3 regions of the Stenotrophomonas sp. C3(2023) genome follow, and region 3 is predicted to be linked to each of the others. Evidence: predicted binding sites of a transcription regulator. Region 3 holds the regulator's gene; each other region holds the start of a gene.

The links. The regulator HrcA, encoded in region 3, represses chaperone genes, less so after heat shock. The targets are predictions, from matches to a motif close to TTNGCACTCNNNNNNNNNGAGTGCNAA.
Region 1: the regulator HrcA is predicted to act here: its motif matches at 2,958-2,984, upstream of RZA67_RS14330 (co-chaperone GroES).
Region 2: the regulator HrcA is predicted to act here: its motif matches at 1,923-1,949, upstream of rpoH (RNA polymerase sigma factor RpoH).

The regions. Positions count from the first base shown of each region.
Region 1 covers NZ_JAWJLO010000001.1:3,229,834-3,235,500, reverse strand. Annotated here, with positions in the region: gene RZA67_RS14345 (protein-disulfide reductase DsbD) at 1-510, opposite strand, end outside; gene cutA (divalent-cation tolerance protein CutA) at 531-869, opposite strand; gene RZA67_RS14335 (endonuclease) at 953-2,737, opposite strand; gene RZA67_RS14330 (co-chaperone GroES) at 3,031-3,318, shown strand; gene groL (chaperonin GroEL) at 3,401-5,050, shown strand; gene RZA67_RS14320 (response regulator transcription factor) at 5,294-5,667, shown strand, end outside.
Region 2 covers NZ_JAWJLO010000001.1:462,643-468,309, forward strand. Annotated here, with positions in the region: gene RZA67_RS01895 (hypothetical protein) at 1-1,436, shown strand, start outside; gene rpoH (RNA polymerase sigma factor RpoH) at 1,960-2,835, shown strand; gene purD (phosphoribosylamine--glycine ligase) at 2,990-4,273, opposite strand; gene purH (bifunctional phosphoribosylaminoimidazolecarboxamide formyltransferase/IMP cyclohydrolase) at 4,331-5,667, opposite strand, start outside.
Region 3 covers NZ_JAWJLO010000001.1:2,187,364-2,193,030, forward strand. Annotated here, with positions in the region: gene dnaJ (molecular chaperone DnaJ) at 1-41, opposite strand, end outside; gene dnaK (molecular chaperone DnaK) at 196-2,121, opposite strand; gene grpE (nucleotide exchange factor GrpE) at 2,287-2,793, opposite strand; gene hrcA (heat-inducible transcriptional repressor HrcA) at 2,869-3,921, opposite strand; gene recN (DNA repair protein RecN) at 4,037-5,667, shown strand, end outside.

The sequences.
Region 1 (5,667 bases), 1.0 Mb from region 3:
CGGCAGGCGCAGGCCACCGCTGGCAGCCGCCGCGGCGAGCGGATTGACCGGCAACGGGTTGCCGGCGCCGGCCGCGCTTGCCACCGCCGCAGTGCTGCCGTGCGGCAGCTGCACCTGCACGATGCGCTTCTGCGGCGGGTAACACACGCCGGCATCGGCGCACCCCTGGAAGCGCACTTCGAGCGTGACCACGCTGGCATCGGCCCTCGGGCGGCCGGGCAGGGTGGCCCGCAGCTGGTCGCGGTAGGTTTCCACCTCGCCGAAGAAATCATCGTGGTGGCGCTCGCCAGCCGGCATGCGCAGTTCACCACCGTTGAAACCGGCGTCAGCCTTGACCGCCGTGCGGTGGCGATAGAGGTAATAGCCCGGTGCGATCTTCCACTGCAGCGCGATGCTGTCGCGCTGGTCGGCGGTAGCGGTCAGCGCGAACGCTTCGTCCACCGGCAGCAGATCTTTCTCGCTCACGGCCCAGGCGGGCAGGCTGGCCAACAGCAGAACGCACAGCGTCATGCAACGACGGAAAAGCGCCATCAAACAATGTCCTCCCGGGTCTGCGCCCGGATCCAATCAAGATAGGCCGGCAAACCGGCCCGGGTTTCGACCGCGATGCACTCGGGGAGTTCATACGGGTGCAGTTCCAGCAACCGCGCCATTGCGGCGTCGATCCGGCTGGCCGTGGTTTTCACCAGCAGCTGGAGCTCGGCATCGGTGGTGACCTGCCCCTGCCAACGGTAAGTGGAGTGGGCGCCGTCGAGCCGTGTCACGCACGCGGCCAGCCTTTCACCCACCAGGGTGGTGGCGATGCGCTCGGCGCTTGCCTGGTCCGGGCAGGTGGTCAACAGCAGCAGGACGGGATCGGCGGTGCTCATGACCGCCGAGTATAGGGCCCCGGTCCAGGCGGGTGCCGGACCGGGGCATGGGACGGGTCTGAAACCCGCCCTGAGACCTCACCTCAGTTGGCCAGCTGACAGGTACTTGGCTTGGCCGAGGTGAACAAGGCGTTGCTGGCCCACTCGGGGTGATCGATGAACGGGTTGCGGTTGCCCTGGAAACTGAAGATCACTTCGTTGCGTTCGCGTTCGGCCGCATCCGGCGGGTCGGCCAGGTGCCAGTCGAGCAGGGTGGACAGCAGGCCCATGTAGGCCGGTGAGCTGCGGGTGGCGACGATGCGGCTGCGGTCGTCGGTGAGCTCCAGGTCCGGCTCGGACTGGCCGGTGGCCGCGTCCACGCCGCCCTCGTAACGGATCGCCATGTACATCACCGCACGGGCGATGTCGCCCTTGCGCGCGCCCCACACCTCGAACGTGCCCTGGTTGCCGTCAGGACTGCGCACCCAGTTGGAGCTGCCGGGGTAGCTGCCGCTGCTGCCGCCCTGGCCATTGTTGGCCCCGGTGGCACGCTCGCCGCAGTTGCTGTCGCACCTGGCAAACGGCTTGTTGCCGCGGTCGGCGTTCCACTGTGCGTCGGTCAGGTACAGCATGTGCGTGTCGGTGTAGGGCGCATAGGGCAGGCCCTTGTCGCCGGTGGTGCTGGGGAAGCCGAGCGAGTTGGGCCAGGTGTGCTCGCGGTTGTAGCGCAGGCCACTGCCGCTGCCGGCGCGGTCGCTGACCTTGGCGTAGCTGCGGTTGCGGTAAGCGTCGAGGATCCGGTTGGGGTTGTTCGGGTCCTCCTCGGCGATTTCCAGGATCGTCCAGGTGGAGGTGCCCGAACCGCTGTACGGATAGACCGTGTGGCCCCTGATGGTCTCGTGCAGTGAACAGCGCAGCTGACTGGGGCTGGAGGTGTTGACGCGGCGGTAGTAGTCACCCGGGTTGCCCGGGTCCGGGGTGCCGGTGCTGCTGGCCACACGGAAGGCGATACGCGAATCGGCGGCGGGGCGGGCGCCCTGGCTGTCGCTGATGCGGTTGGCACGGATGTCGAAGCGGCAGGCTTCACCGGCCACCAGCGCGGTATCGGTCGTTATGTTCAGGCTGCGCCCGCTGGCCGGGTGGCGCAGCGGTATGCTGCCGGACTGACCGCAGCTCAGTGCGAAGGCACCCTCAGCCACGTTGACGGTCTCGCTGAAGACCACTTCCAGGTCGCCGGCGGCGGGGAAGCTGCTGCTGCCCTGCGCCGGGACCGTGGTGGACACCGAGGGCGGGGTGTTCGGGCCCGGCGTACCGGGGCTGCCGCTGAACTGCTGACCGTGGTTGCAGCTGCCGAAGGTCTGCGCGGCCGACCCGGCCCAGGTGAAGTGCGCGTACTGGCTGCCACTGCCGGTGAGCTGCAGCGAGGTGCCGGGGGGCGTGCTGTTGCTTTCGGCCACCGGGATGTTCTGGCTGGTCATGCCCGCAGCAGGGCCCGAGGCGGCGGTGATGGTGCCCTCGTAGCTGAGGAACTGGACCACCTGGCCATCGGGGCCGACCAGCGCGATGCCGTCGTTGGGACCGTTCTGGATGCCGTTGGTGGGGTAGCGGACCACCGCGATGCTGGCACTGCCGCAACCGGCGGGACCGCCACTGGGGACCGCGTTCTCGGCATACACCACGGCGGCCGAGGGCGTGCTGCCGTTGTACAGGTACAGGCGGTAGCCGGAGAGGTCCTCACCGGCAGTGGCCACCACTTCGATGGCCTCGCCGGTGTCGCCAGCGGGCGTGCTGTCGTCGTAGTGCAGTTCGTTGATGAAAACCCCGGCCTGCGCCGGGGCAGTGGCCAGCGCCAGCAGGCAAGCGGCGGCAAGCGGTGTCAGCAATCGCATCGACTTCTCCATGTTGATGGATCCCCCACCGGGACTTTAAGCCCATTGCGTTACAGGTTGGCGGGTTTGGCTCGTCTGCCCGTGCTGCGGTCGACGGGAGGGCGGGGGCGGTGTGCCGTCCCGCCGGGGCAAAAAAAATTTCATCCGCAGGCCTTGAAAGGTCACCGGGGGGCTCCATCTCTGCCCTGTCCCGAGCAATCGGGTTTTTTCACGAGCGATTCTGGCAGTCACCTGGGGTGAGTGCTAACATCGCCGGACTTTTTTAGATCTATCAATCACTTAAGAGGTCTCACATGAGCATCAAGCCGCTGCACGACCGCATCGTGGTCAAGCCGATCGAAGCTGACGAAATCTCCGCGGGCGGCATCGTGATTCCGGATTCCGCCAAGGAAAAGTCCACCAAGGGCGAAGTCGTGGCCGTCGGCCCGGGCAAGCCGCTGGACAACGGCAGCGTGCGCGCGCCGTCGCTGAAGGTCGGCGACAAGGTCATCTACGGCCAGTACGCCGGCAGCTCGTACAAGAGCGAAGGCACCGAGTACAAGGTTCTGCGCGAAGACGACGTGCTCGCCATCATCGGCTGAGCCACCGCGCAACCTGCTGCTGTAACTCCATTCCCGTTCAACGCAGCTGGGCCTGGCCCGGCTCCATAAAGAGGTAATCGCAATGTCTGCCAAGGATATTCGTTTCGGTGAAGACGCCCGTTCGCGCATGGTGCGCGGCGTCAACGTGCTCGCCAATGCCGTGAAGGCCACCCTGGGTCCGAAGGGCCGCAACGTCGTGCTGGAAAAGAGCTTCGGTGCTCCGACCATCACCAAGGACGGCGTCTCCGTCGCCAAGGAAATCGAACTGGCTGACAAGTTCGAGAACATGGGCGCGCAGATGGTCAAGGAAGTGGCTTCGCGCACCAATGACGACGCCGGCGACGGCACCACCACCGCCACCGTGCTGGCCCAGGCCCTGATCCGCGAAGGCGTCAAGGCCGTTGCCGCCGGCATGAACCCGATGGACCTCAAGCGCGGCATCGACAAGGCCGTCGTGGCCGCTGTGGCCGAGCTGAAGAACATCTCCAAGCCGACCGCTGACGACAAGGCGATTGCCCAGGTCGGCACCATCTCGGCCAACTCCGACGAGTCGATCGGCAACATCATCGCCGAAGCAATGCGCCGCGTGACCAAGGAAGGCGTCATCACCGTCGAGGAAGGCTCGGGCCTGGAAAACGAGCTGGACGTCGTCGAAGGCATGCAGTTCGACCGTGGCTACCTGTCGCCGTACTTCATCAACAACCAGCAGTCGCAGACCGCTGACCTGGACGATCCGTTCGTGCTGCTGCACGACAAGAAGATCTCCAACGTGCGTGACCTGCTGCCGGTGCTGGAAGGCGTTGCCAAGGCTGGCAAGCCGCTGCTGATCATCGCTGAAGACATCGAAGGCGAAGCGCTGGCCACCCTGGTGGTCAACACCATCCGTGGCATCGTCAAGGTCGTGGCCGTCAAGGCACCGGGCTTCGGCGACCGTCGCAAGGCGATGCTGGAAGACATGGCCGTGCTGACCGGTGGTACCGTGATTTCCGAGGAAATCGGCCTGTCGCTGGAAAAGGCCACCATCAAGGACCTGGGCCGCGCCAAGAAGGTGCAGGTCTCCAAGGAAAACACCACCATCATCGACGGTGCCGGCGAGAAGGCCAACATCGACGCGCGTGTCACCCAGATCAAGACCCAGATCGAAGACACCTCGTCGGACTACGACCGTGAGAAGCTGCAGGAACGTGTGGCCAAGCTGGCCGGCGGTGTTGCCGTGATCAAGGTCGGCGCTTCGACCGAAATCGAAATGAAGGAAAAGAAGGACCGCGTCGACGACGCCCTGCACGCTACCCGTGCGGCGGTGGAAGAAGGCGTGGTGCCGGGCGGCGGCGTGGCCCTGGTACGTGCGGTTGCTGCACTGACCGGCCTGAAGGGTTCCAACGAAGACCAGAACCATGGCATCCAGATCGCCCTGCGCGCGATGGAAGCCCCGCTGCGCGAGATCGTCTCCAACGCCGGCGAAGAGCCCTCCGTGATCGTCAACAAGGTCAAGGAAGGCGCAGGCAACTACGGCTACAACGCTGCCACCGGCGAGTTCGGTGACATGGTCGAGCTGGGCATCCTGGACCCGACCAAGGTGACCCGTTCGGCGCTGCAGAACGCCGCTTCGATCGCCGGCCTGATGATCACCACCGAAGCCATGGTGGCCGAAGCCCCGAAGAAGGACGACGGCGCTGGCGCCGCTGCCGGCGGCATGGGCGGCATGGGTGGCATGGGCGGCATGGACTTCTGATGCGGCCGCCGGCTGCGGCCGGCCTGCTACGAAGCACAGCTGCATGAAAAACCCCGCCGCAAGGCGGGGTTTTTCTTTTGCGGCGCTTGGCCGGTACCGCGCAGATGCGGACCGGTCCGATGGTTCCGCTCTGCGTTTTTGCGTCTCCTGTACGGGTCACGCATGCCTTCGATCGAGAGGGCGTGCGGCGCAACCGTACCTGCCTTCCGGGCGGTACCTGGACTGCTGCCACAGGAGTGCGCCATGTTTCGCATCGGACTAGCCGATGACCATCCTGTCATCCTTGACGCCCTGCAGCGCTGCCTGCAGAGCGATGCATTGCGCGTCGATTTTGCGGTGCGTGCCGGCGAGCAGGTGCTGGAAGCAATGCGTGCGCAGTCCTGCGACGTGCTGGTCACCGACTATGCAATGAACGCTGGCAGCCAGGGGGGCGATGGACTGGCGATGGTGGAGCGGCTGCTGCGGCAGTTTCCCGAGACGCAGCTGATCGTCTTCACCATGCTGCACAATCCGGCGGTATTTGCCCAGCTGCTGGCACTGGGTATCAGCGGCCTGGTGAGCAAGAACGATGAGATGCAGGAGGTAGTGCGCGCGCTGCGTGCGCTGCGCAGTGGCAT
Region 2 (5,667 bases), 1.7 Mb from region 3:
ACAGCGGCCTGGCCGTTGAGGAGTACGGTGCCGAGTTCCTCGGTTACTTCACCGACAACCTGAGCCTGTACGGTCGGCACAGCCGCGCCGAGCGCGGCGAGGTGGCCGTGGAGCAGTCACAGCTGACGATGGACTGGCGGCTGGGCGATACCGGACAGTTCGGCGCCGAGCTGCGGCGGGTGCGCGAGGAGAACGCCGGCTTCGATGTGGACGGCACGCTGGCGGCGCTGAGCTACCGGCAACGCTTTGGTGCGAAGTGGGAGCTGTACGGCATCGGCCAGCTGACCGTGGACGATGACGGCGGCGCCTACGAGAAGAACGACCTGGCCACACTGGGGGCGCGCTACCTGTTTGGTGATCGTTCCAGCGTGGCGGCCGAGGTGAGCAGCGGCAGCCGGGGCGACGGCGGCAAGGTGGAGGCCGAGTACTGGATGTCGCCGGACCACAGCTTCTACGGCAACTACAGCTACAGCACCGACCGCACCACCACCGATCCGCTGTACAACACCCGGCAGCAGACCGGCTGGACGTTGGGCCAGCGTTGGCGCCTGAGCAACCAGGTCAATGTATTCAACGAGAGCCAGTACCTGAAAGACCGCCGCGACGACACCGCCGGCCTGGTCAACACCTTCGGCATGGATTTCTATCCGGCGCAGGGTTGGAACCTGGGCTTCACCGTGATGGACGGCAACCTGGATGCCACCACCGGCAGCGTCGACCGCCGCGCCTACAGCGTGAGCGGCGGGCGTACCGACGCGAACACACAGTGGAACAGCAAGCTGGAGTACCGCCGCGACAAAGGCGCGGAAGACCGCGAGCAGTGGGTGACCACCAATCGCCTGCTGTACAGGATCAACGAAGACTGGCGCATCGCGCTGCGGGCCAACTACGCCGACACCCAGGACCAGCGCAATCCGGTGGCCGACGCCAAGCTGGTCGAAACCAATCTCGGCTTCGCCTGGCGGCCACATGACAACACGCGCTGGGCAGCGTTCGGCAAGTACACCTATCTGTATGACGTGGCCTCACTCGGCCAGGAAGGCGTGACGGTGTACGACCAGAAATCACAGATCCTGTCCTTTGAAGGCGTGATGCAGGTGACCGACCGCTGGGAAGTGGCCGGCAAGTTTGCCTCGCGCTGGGGTGAGTTCCGCACCGGACGCGGCCAGGGGCCGTGGCTGGACAGCCGCGCCGACTTCGCGGCCGGGCAGCTGCGTTACCGGCTGTTCCAGCAGTGGGAGGCACTGGCCGAACATCGCTGGTTAAAGGTGCGCGACGGTGGCGTGCGCAAGGGCTGGCTGGTGGGTGTGGACCGGCGCGTCGGCGAGAACTTCAAGGTAGGACTGGGTTACAACTTCACCGAGTTCAGCGACGATATGACCGAGCTGCAGTACGACCAGAAGGGCTTCTTCCTCAATCTGGCCGGGTATTATTAGGCTTCGGTAAATGCGAGCCTGCCGGGCAGCGCGGGGCGGGTGCCTTCGGTGGGGATCGCGGCTCTGGTAGTGCCGACCCCACGGTCGGCGCACCGCGCGCAGCGCGGCGGGGGCGTGCACCGGGACGCGCCGTCGCTTTCGCCTTGTAGTGCCGACCCCACGGTCGGCGCACCGCGCGCAGCGCGGCGGGGGCGCTCATTGGCGTACGGTCGGTCTCACCCCAACGGCAGTTCAACAGCTGTCAGACCACGCGCGTCCCAACCGGCTGAACGACCGACAACCTGGACGACCTGAGCAGGCAGGGGTGGGTGCGACATTCAGCCGCCAATGACGCTGGAAACCGCTAATTTCTCGTGCAAGTCACTGCTTTATCAAGGATTATTCGCCGAGCGCCCGCCTCTCGCCACTGTCATCATTTCGCGCTACGGTAGACGGGTGGTCAGCGCCAGTGTCCCATCTACGGAACGCTGGAACTTTTTCCCCCCTTTAGCAGTCCAAAACCGGGACTGCTAAGATGAGCACCATGAGCCAGAACACCTCTACTGCCCTTGTGGCAAACAATCTCCCGATTCCCAGTGCGCTCGGTTCGCTGGACGCCTACATCGGTGCCGTGCACCAGATTCCGGTGCTGTCGGTCGATGAGGAACAGGATCTGTCCCGTCGTTTCCGCGACGAACAGGACCTGGACGCTGCGCGCGAGCTGGTCCATTCCCACCTGCGCTTCGTGGTTCACGTTGCCCGCGGCTACAACGGCTACGGCCTTGCCCTGGGTGATCTGATCCAGGAAGGCAACATCGGCCTGATGAAAGCGGTCAAGCGCTTCGACCCGGACATGGGCGTGCGCCTGGTGTCCTTCGCGGTGCACTGGATCCGCGCGGAAATGCACGAGTTCATCCTGAAGAACTGGCGCATCGTCAAGGTTGCTACCACCAAGGCCCAGCGCAAGCTGTTCTTCAACCTGCGCAAATCCAAGAAGCGCCTGGGGTGGATGAACGCGGCCGAGGTCAGCGCGGTGGCCAAGGACCTCAATGTCTCCGAGCGCGAAGTGCTGGAGATGGAGTCGCGCCTGTCCGGTCGCGATGTCGGCTTTGACGCGCCCAGCGACGAGGACGACGATCACGCACCGCCGTCGCCGGCGGCGTACCTGGTCGCCAACGACGAGGAGCCGTCGCAGGCGTATGAGCGCGCCGACAGCGAGGACAACCAGCTGCAGCTGCTGCGCGAGGGTCTGGCCGAACTGGATGCCCGTTCGCGTGACATCATCCGTCGCCGTTGGCTGGATGCGGACAGCAAGGTGACCCTGCAGGAGCTGGCGGACGAATATGGCGTATCGGCCGAGCGGATCCGCCAGGTCGAGGCCAACGCGCTGAAGAAGATGAAGGCGCTGTTCTCGGCCTGATTCCAGCCCGACCTGAAAGACGAAGGCCGCGGTCCCAGGGACCGCGGCCTTTTTTGTGCCGTCGCGCGGCGGTGGTAGGTGACGACCGTTGGTCGTCACACGTTTGATCCTGGCGCTGCCCGTGACGACCAACGGTCGTCACCTACCACGGCCCTCAGCCTTCGCGGGCGATGGCGCGCCAGCCGATGTCGGTGCGGTGGAACGCGTTGGGCCAGCGGATCGCCGCCACGCCGGCATAGGCATGAGCCTGCGCCTCACGCACGCTCCCGCCCAGCGCGGCAACGCACAGCACGCGGCCACCGGCACTGAGCACCTGGCCCTGCGCGTCCAGCACGGTGCCGGCATGGAACACCTTGGCACTGGTCGGCACGGCGTCCAGGCCGGAAATCACCTCGCCGGTGATCGGCGCGTCCGGATAGGGGCGGGCGGCCAGCACCACGCCCAGCGACGGGCGCGGGTCCCACTGTGCCTGCACCTGATCCAGCGTGCCGTCGATGGCTGCTTCCACCAGCTCCACCAGGTCCGACTGCAGGCGCAGCATCACCGGCTGCGTTTCCGGGTCGCCGAAGCGCACATTGAACTCGATCACCTTCGGCGCGCCGTTGGCATCGATCATCAGCCCCGCATAGAGGAAGCCGGTGAACGGGATGCCGTCGGCGATCATGCCCTGCACGGTGGGGTTGACCACCTCGCGCATCACCCGCGCATGCACCGCCTCGGTGACCACCGGGGCAGGTGAGTAGGCCCCCATGCCTCCGGTGTTGGGGCCGGTATCGCCGTCGCCCACGCGCTTGTGGTCCTGCGAGGTGGCCATCGGCAGCGCGAAGGTGCCGTCCACCATCGAGATGAAGCTGGCTTCCTCGCCATCAAGGAATTCCTCGATCACCACGCGCGCGCCGGCATCGCCGAACGCATTGCCGGAGAGCATGTCACGTACCGCGTCCTCGGCCTCGGCCAGGGTCATCGCCACGATGACGCCCTTGCCGGCGGCCAGGCCATCGGCCTTGACCACGATGGGCGCGCCTTTCTCATGGATGTAGGCCAGGGCGGCGTCCACCTCGGTGTGCACGGCATAGAACGCGGTGGGAATGTTGTGCCGCGCCAGGAAGTCCTTGGCGTAGGCCTTGCTGCCTTCCAGCTGCGCGGCGGCGGCGGTGGGCCCGAAGATGCGCAGGCCAACGGCGCGGAAGCGATCGACCACACCGGCCACCAGCGGCACTTCAGGGCCGACCACGGTCAGCGCCACGCCTTCGTTCTGCGCCAGCGCGAGCAGTCCATCGAGGTCGGTGACCTTGACGGCTACGTTGCGGCACTTCGCTTCGGTGGCGGTGCCGGCGTTGCCGGGAGCCACCAGCACTTCATCCACACGGGCCGACTGGGCCAGCTTCCAGGCAAGTGCGTGTTCGCGGCCGCCAGAGCCGATGACGAGGATCTTCATGGAATGGGTTCTCGAATGCATGGAAAAAGCCGGGCAATGCCCGGCTTTGCAGATGGATCAGTGGCGGAAGTGGCGCACGCCGGTGAACACCATGGCCAGGCCGTGTTCGTCGGCGGCGGCGATCACCTCGGCGTCGCGCATCGAACCACCCGGCTGGATCACCGCGGCGATGCCGGCGGCGGCGGCGGCGTCGATGCCGTCGCGGAACGGGAAGAACGCATCGGAGGCCATGACCGACCCTTCCACCACCAGGTTGGCATCGGCGGCCTTGATGCCGGCGATACGCGCCGAGTAGACGCGGCTCATCTGCCCGGCACCGACGCCGATGGTGCGGTTGTCCTTGGCATAGACGATGGCGTTGGACTTGACGAACTTGGCGACCTTCCAGGCAAACAGCAGGTCGGTGAACTGCTTTTCGGTGGGCGCGCGCTGGCTGACCACGGTCAGCTCGTCGCGGCTCATGCCGCGGTTGTCCGACGACTGCAGCAGCAGGCCCGAGCCCACGCGCTTGGTGTCGTAGTTGTTCAGGCCATCGCCGTGCGGAATGCGCAGCACGCGCACGTTGGCCTTCTTCTGCGCGTACGCCAGCGCGGCCGGTTCGTACTCGGGTGCGATCAGCACTTCGACGAACTGCCGGTCCAGGATCACCTTGGCGGTGGCAGCGTCCAGCGGCGTGTTGAAGGCGATGATGCCGCCAAACGCGCTGGTCGGATCGGTGGCGTAGGCCAGCTCGTAGGCATCGCCGTTGCCGGCGCCCACCGCCACGCCGCACGGGTTGGCGTGCTTGACGATGACGCAGGCCGGCGCATCGAACTGGCGCACGCACTCCCAGGCCGCGTCGGCGTCGGCCAGGTTGTTGTAGCTCAGTTCCTTGCCCTGCAGCTGCTGGAAGGTGGCCAGCGTGCCCGGCACCGGGTACAGGTCGCGGTAGAACGCGCCGCTCTGGTGCGGGTTCTCGCCGTAACGCAGGTCCATCACCTTGACGAAGGTGGAGTTCATCTGCGCGGGGAACTCGGTGCGCACCGGTACGTCCACATCGGCAGCGGCCACGGCGGAGAGGTAATTGCTGATCGCTGCGTCGTACTGGGCGACGCGGTTGAACGCGGCCACCGAGAAGGCGAAGCGCTGGGCGGCGCTGAGCCTGCCATCATTGGCGGCCAGTGCGCGCAACAGTTCCTCGTACTGCGACGGGTCGGTGGCCACGGCCACGCGGGCGAAGTTCTTCGCTGCCGAGCGCAGCATTGCCGGCCCGCCGATGTCGATGTTCTCCACCGCATCGGCCAGCGTGCAGCCGGCCTTGGCGGTGACCGATTCGAACGGGTACAGGTTCAGCACCAGCAGGTCGATGGCACCGATGCCATGCTCGGCCATCACCGCATCATCCAGACCTGCAC
Region 3 (5,667 bases):
CGGGCAACGCCCAGAACTTCGTAATAATCGCGTTTGCTCATGGGATGGATCGCATTCCGGTACGTCGGGATTCGTCAAAGCGGAAGAGCGGAACCAGGTCCGCTCTTGCGTCGGGCGCCCCGACACGCCAGCTGGCGGCCAGGACCCTGAGGCGGCAACGGAGCATGGTGTTGGCCATGCCCCGTACCGTCTGGATCAGGACTTCGTATCGTCCTTGACTTCGGTGAACTCGGCGTCCACCACGTCATCCTGCTTGCCACCGGTACCGGCGTCAGCGCCCGGGGCGGCACCGCCCTGTTCGCCCGCGGCGGCGGCGGCGAACAGCGACTGGCCAGCTTCTTCCAGTGCCTTCGATTTGGCTTCGATCTGCGCCTTGTCGTCACCCTTCATCGCGGTTTCCAGCTCCGACAGGGCCGATTCGACCTTGCCGATGACATCGCCGCCGACCTTGCTGCCATGCTCGGTGATGGCGCTGCGGGTGCCGTGGATCAGAGCGTCGGCCTGGTTGCGGGCCTGCACCAGCTCCTGGAACTTCTTGTCTTCCTCGCGGTTGGCTTCCGCGTCGGCGACCATGCGTGCGATCTCCTCCTCGGACAGACCCGAACCGGCCTTGATCTCGACCTTCTGTTCCTTGTTGGTCTTCTTGTCCTTGGCCGACACATGCAGGATGCCGTTGGCGTCGATATCGAAGGACACTTCCACCTGCGGCAGGCCGCGCGGCGCCGGTTCGATGCCGGAGAGGTCGAACTTGGCCAGCGACTTGTTGAAACGGGCCTGCTCGCGCTCACCCTGCAGCACGTGCACGGTCACAGCCGACTGGTTGTCTTCGGCAGTGGAGAACACCTGCGAGGCCTTGGTCGGGATGGTGGTGTTCTTCTCGATGATCTTGGTGAACACACCGCCCATGGTTTCGATACCCAGCGACAGCGGGGTCACGTCCAGCAGCAGCACGTCCTTGACGTCGCCACCCAGCACGCCACCCTGGATCGCTGCGCCCAGTGCAACGGCTTCGTCCGGGTTGACGTCCTTGCGCGGTTCCTTGCCGAAGAACTCGGTCACCGCCTGCTGCACCTTCGGCATGCGGGTCTGGCCGCCGACCAGGATCACTTCGTCGATGTCGCTCGAGCGCAGACCGGCATCGTTCAGCGCGAGGCGGCACGGCTCGATCGACTTCTTCACCAGGTCTTCGACCAGTGCTTCCAGCTTGGCGCGGGTCAGCTTGATGTTCAGGTGCTTCGGGCCGCTGGCATCAGCGGTCACGTAAGGCAGGTTCACTTCGGTCTGCTGGGCGCTGGAGAGCTCGATCTTGGCGCGCTCGGCGGCGTCCTTCAGACGCTGCAGGGCCAGCGGGTCCTTGCGCAGGTCGATGCCCTGGTCCTTGTTGAACTCCTCCACCAGGTATTCGATGACGCGGTTGTCGAAGTCTTCGCCGCCCAGGAAGGTGTCACCGTTGGTGGCCAGCACCTCGAACTGCTTCTCGCCGTCGACATTGGCGATCTCGATCACCGAAACGTCGAAGGTGCCGCCGCCCAGGTCGTACACCACGATCTTGCGATCCTTGTTGTCACCCTTGTCCAGGCCATAGGCCAGCGCGGCCGCGGTCGGCTCGTTGATGATGCGCTTGACGTCCAGGCCGGCGATGCGGCCGGCGTCCTTGGTCGCCTGGCGCTGGCTGTCGTTGAAGTAGGCCGGCACGGTGATGACCGCTTCGGTGACCTTCTCACCGAGGAAGTCCTCGGCGGTCTTCTTCATCTTTTCCAGCACCTTGGCCGAGATTTCCTGCGGCGCCATCTTCTTGGCATCGCTGGTGGACACCCAGGCATCGCCGTTTTCATGGGCCTGGATGCCGTACGGCACGTGCGAGATGTCCTTCTGCACTTCACCGTCGGTGAACTTGCGGCCAATCAGGCGCTTGACGGCGTAGAAGGTGTTCTTCGGGTTGGTCACCGCCTGGCGCTTGGCCGAGGCGCCGACCAGGATTTCGCCGTCCTTGGTGTAGGCGACGATGGAGGGCGTGGTCCGGTCGCCTTCCGAGTTTTCAATGACGCGGGCCTTGCCGCCGTCCATGATCGCCACGCACGAGTTGGTGGTGCCGAGGTCGATACCAATGATCTTGCCCATGTGGGGAGACTCCTGAGTGCTGTGTTTTGGTCAGACCGGCACGCTGGCCGGTGGATGAAAACGATGTGGGGGATGGCCGTGGAACATTCAAGCCACCCTCCGAACGCTGTGTTCAATGGGGTCGGGTCGCCGTCTGCCCAAGGGCCGACGGCCACCCATGCCGGGTCAGTCGGCGGCCACCACCACCAGCGCGGGGCGCAGCAGGCGGTCGTTGAGCAGGTAGCCCTTCTGGAACACCTGCACCACGCTGCCCGGCGCGGCGTCGTCGGCCGGTACCTGGCTGATGGCCTGGTGATGCTCGGGGTTAAACGCCTGGCCGGTCGGGTCCAGCAGGGTCAGGCCGTTGTCACCGGCGACCTTGAGCAGCTGCTTGTAGGTCAGTTCCAGACCTTCGCGCAGCGGATGGGCCTCATCGCCTGCGGCCTTCAGCCCGGCATCGAGGCTGTCGAAGACCGGCAGCAGCTCGCCCAGCAGTTTTTCGTTGGCAAAGCGACGGGCCTGCTCGACATCGCGGGCCACGCGCTTGCGCTGGTTGTCCAGGTCGGCGCGCTCACGCAGCGCATCGGCCTTGACCTGCTCCAGCTCGCCGCGCAGCTGCTCGATCTGGTCGTGGAGTGCACCCTCGGCCGCGTCGGCCGGCTGGGCTTGAATCTCTGGCTGTTCGTGGTTCATGTGCGGTTCCCTGGCGGACACACCCCGCCTCCACCCACCCTAGTGTGGGCGGGATGCTGCGTTTCAAGCGTCAGATCACTTCGAACCGTGCGGCGGGGTCGAAAAGGCGGCGCCAAGGGCCTCGGCAGTGGCCGTGACCAGCGGAATCATGCGGTCATAGGCCATCCGGCTGGGGCCGATGACCCCCAGCACGCCCAGCACCTGGCCCTCGGCCACATAGGGGGCGGTGACCAGCGACACGCCCTCCAGCGGCACCATGCCGGTTTCCTCACCGATGAAGATGCGCACCCCCGGCGCCTGGATCGTGCGCTCGAGCAGCTGCAGGATCTCGCGCTTGCTGGCAAACAGCTCGAACAGCTCGCGCAGGCGTTCCAGGTTGGTCAGATCCTGCACGCCCAGCAGCCGGGTCTGGCCGGCCAGCAGGATGTCGTCCTCAGGCGGCTGCAGGGCCTGTTCGGCCAGCTCGACGCTCTGTGACAGCAGCCGTTCCAGCTCGCTGCGGGCGCTGCGCAGCTCCAGCAGCAGGTGCTGACGGATGCCCGACAGCGGCATGCCGGCAAACTGCGCGTTGAGGTAGTTGGCCACCTGCTCCAGCTCACCCGGCTCCCAGCTGCGGCGCGCCTCGATGATGCGGTTCTGCACCTCGTTGTCGGCAAACACCACAATGGCCAGCACGCGGTTGGCGTCCAGCGCCACAAAATCGATCTGCCGGAAGGCGAACCGGGTCCGGCGCGGCGCGCTGACCACCCCGACGAACTGGCTCATCGCAGACAGCAGCTGTGACGCACTGCCCAGCAACGCCTGGGTACCTGCGCCGCTGGCCAGCTCCTGGCGCAGCCGGCTCAGGTCCTCCTCGCCCGGCGGCTGCATCTGCACCAGGCTGTCGACGAAGACGCGGTAGCCGTGGGCGGTGGGAATACGCCCGGCCGAGGCGTGCGCTGAACTCAGCAGACCCACTTCTTCCATCTCGGCCAGAATATTGCGGATGGTGGCCGCACTCACATCCAGCCCGGCCACCCGGGCCAGGGTCTGTGAGCCCACCGGTTCACCGTCCTGGATGTAGCGCGTGATCAGCGTGCGCAGCAGATGGCGGGAACGGGCGGGAAGCTGGTCGGAGAACGCCTGCATGGAATCAGCCTGTGAGACTGTTCCATTAGATAATGCCAGCCCCCATGCTTGGCAAGTCATTGGACCGACCTGCCCTGCGTGCTAGCTTTGCGCGGCTTGAGAGACTGACCTACCGATGCTCAGACACCTATCCATCAAGGATTTCGCTGTTGTCCGCGCCACCGAACTGGAGTTCGGGCCGGGCATGACCGTGGTTTCAGGCGAGACCGGCGCCGGCAAGTCGCTGATGGTCGACGCGCTGGGCTTCCTGTCCGGCCTGCGCGCCGACAGCGGCGTGGTCCGCCACGGCGCCCCCCGCGCCGAGCTTTCCGCCGAGTTCGCGCTGGAGCAGCTGCAGGCCGCGCGCCGCTGGCTGGCCGACAACGAACTCGACGATGAGGAGCAATGCCAGCTGCGCCGGGTGATCCGTGCTGACGGCGGCTCGCGCGCTTTCATCAACGGCCGTCCGGTGACCCTCACCCAGCTGACCGAGCTGGCCGGTTTGCTGGTGGAGATCCACGGCCAGCACGAACAGCAGGCGCTGCTGGCACGGCCCTCGCAGTTGGCGTTGCTCGATGCCTACGCTGGCAACGCCGAGGCGCGGCGCAGCGTGCGCCAGGCCACCGCCGCCTGGCAGGCGCTGGTGGACGAGGCTGACGCGCTTTCCCAGCAGGGCGATGTGAGCGACCGCATCGGGTTCCTGGAACACCAGTTGCGCGAACTGGAGCGCGAGGACCTGGAACCGGCGGCCATTGCCACGCTGGAGGCCAGCCACCGCCGCCAGGCCCATGCCAGCGCGCTGCTCACCGCCTGCGAGGTGGCCAGTGGCCGCCTCAACGGCGACGACGACGGCGGTGCACTGGACCTGCTGCAGCAGGTCCGCGGCGAGCTGGGCCGGGTGGCCGAGCATGACCCGCGGCTGGGCGAGGTGGACGCGCTGATCGACAGTGCCGCCATCCAGCTGCATGAAGCGCTGGCCCTGCTGGACCGGGTGCGCGACGACCTGGACGCCGACCCCGAGCAGTTCGCCGAGAACGAGCGTCGGCTAGGCCGCCTGCACGACCTGGCGCGCAAGCACCGGGTGGCGATGGCCGAGCTGGGTCCGCACCGCGAGCGCATGCAGGCCGAAGTGGAGCAGCTGCGCGGCGCCGACGAACGCCTGCAGCGCCTGGCCGGCGAAATCGAAAAGGCCGCTGCGGCATGGCGCACGCAGGCTGCGGTGCTCAGCGAAAGCCGCCAGCGCGCGGCCAGCGAACTGTCCACCACCACCACCGGGCTGATTGCCGAGCTGGGCATGGGCGGTGGCCAGTTCCTGATCCAGCTGGAGCCGCATGGCGACGGCCAGCCCGACGCACAGGGTGCCGAGCGGGTCGAATTCCTGGTGGCGGCCAATGCCGGCCAGCCGCCGCGCCCGCTGCGCAAGGTGGCTTCCGGCGGTGAGCTGTCACGCATCTCGCTGGCCATCGAAGTGGCCGCACTGGACCTGGACGCCGTACCGACGATGGTGTTCGACGAAGTGGACTCGGGCATCGGCGGCGCTGTGGCCGACATTGTCGGCCAGAAGCTGCGCGCCCTCGGTGAGAAACGCCAGGTGCTGTGCGTGACCCATCTGCCGCAGGTCGCCTCCAAGGGCCACGCCCATTACCGCGTGAGCAAGGCCCCGGTGGACGGCATGACCCAGAGCGCCGTGGAAAAGCTCGACACCCGCGCCCGCGAAGAAGAACTGGCGCGCATGCTGGGCGGCGTTGAAGTCAGCAAGGAAGCGCG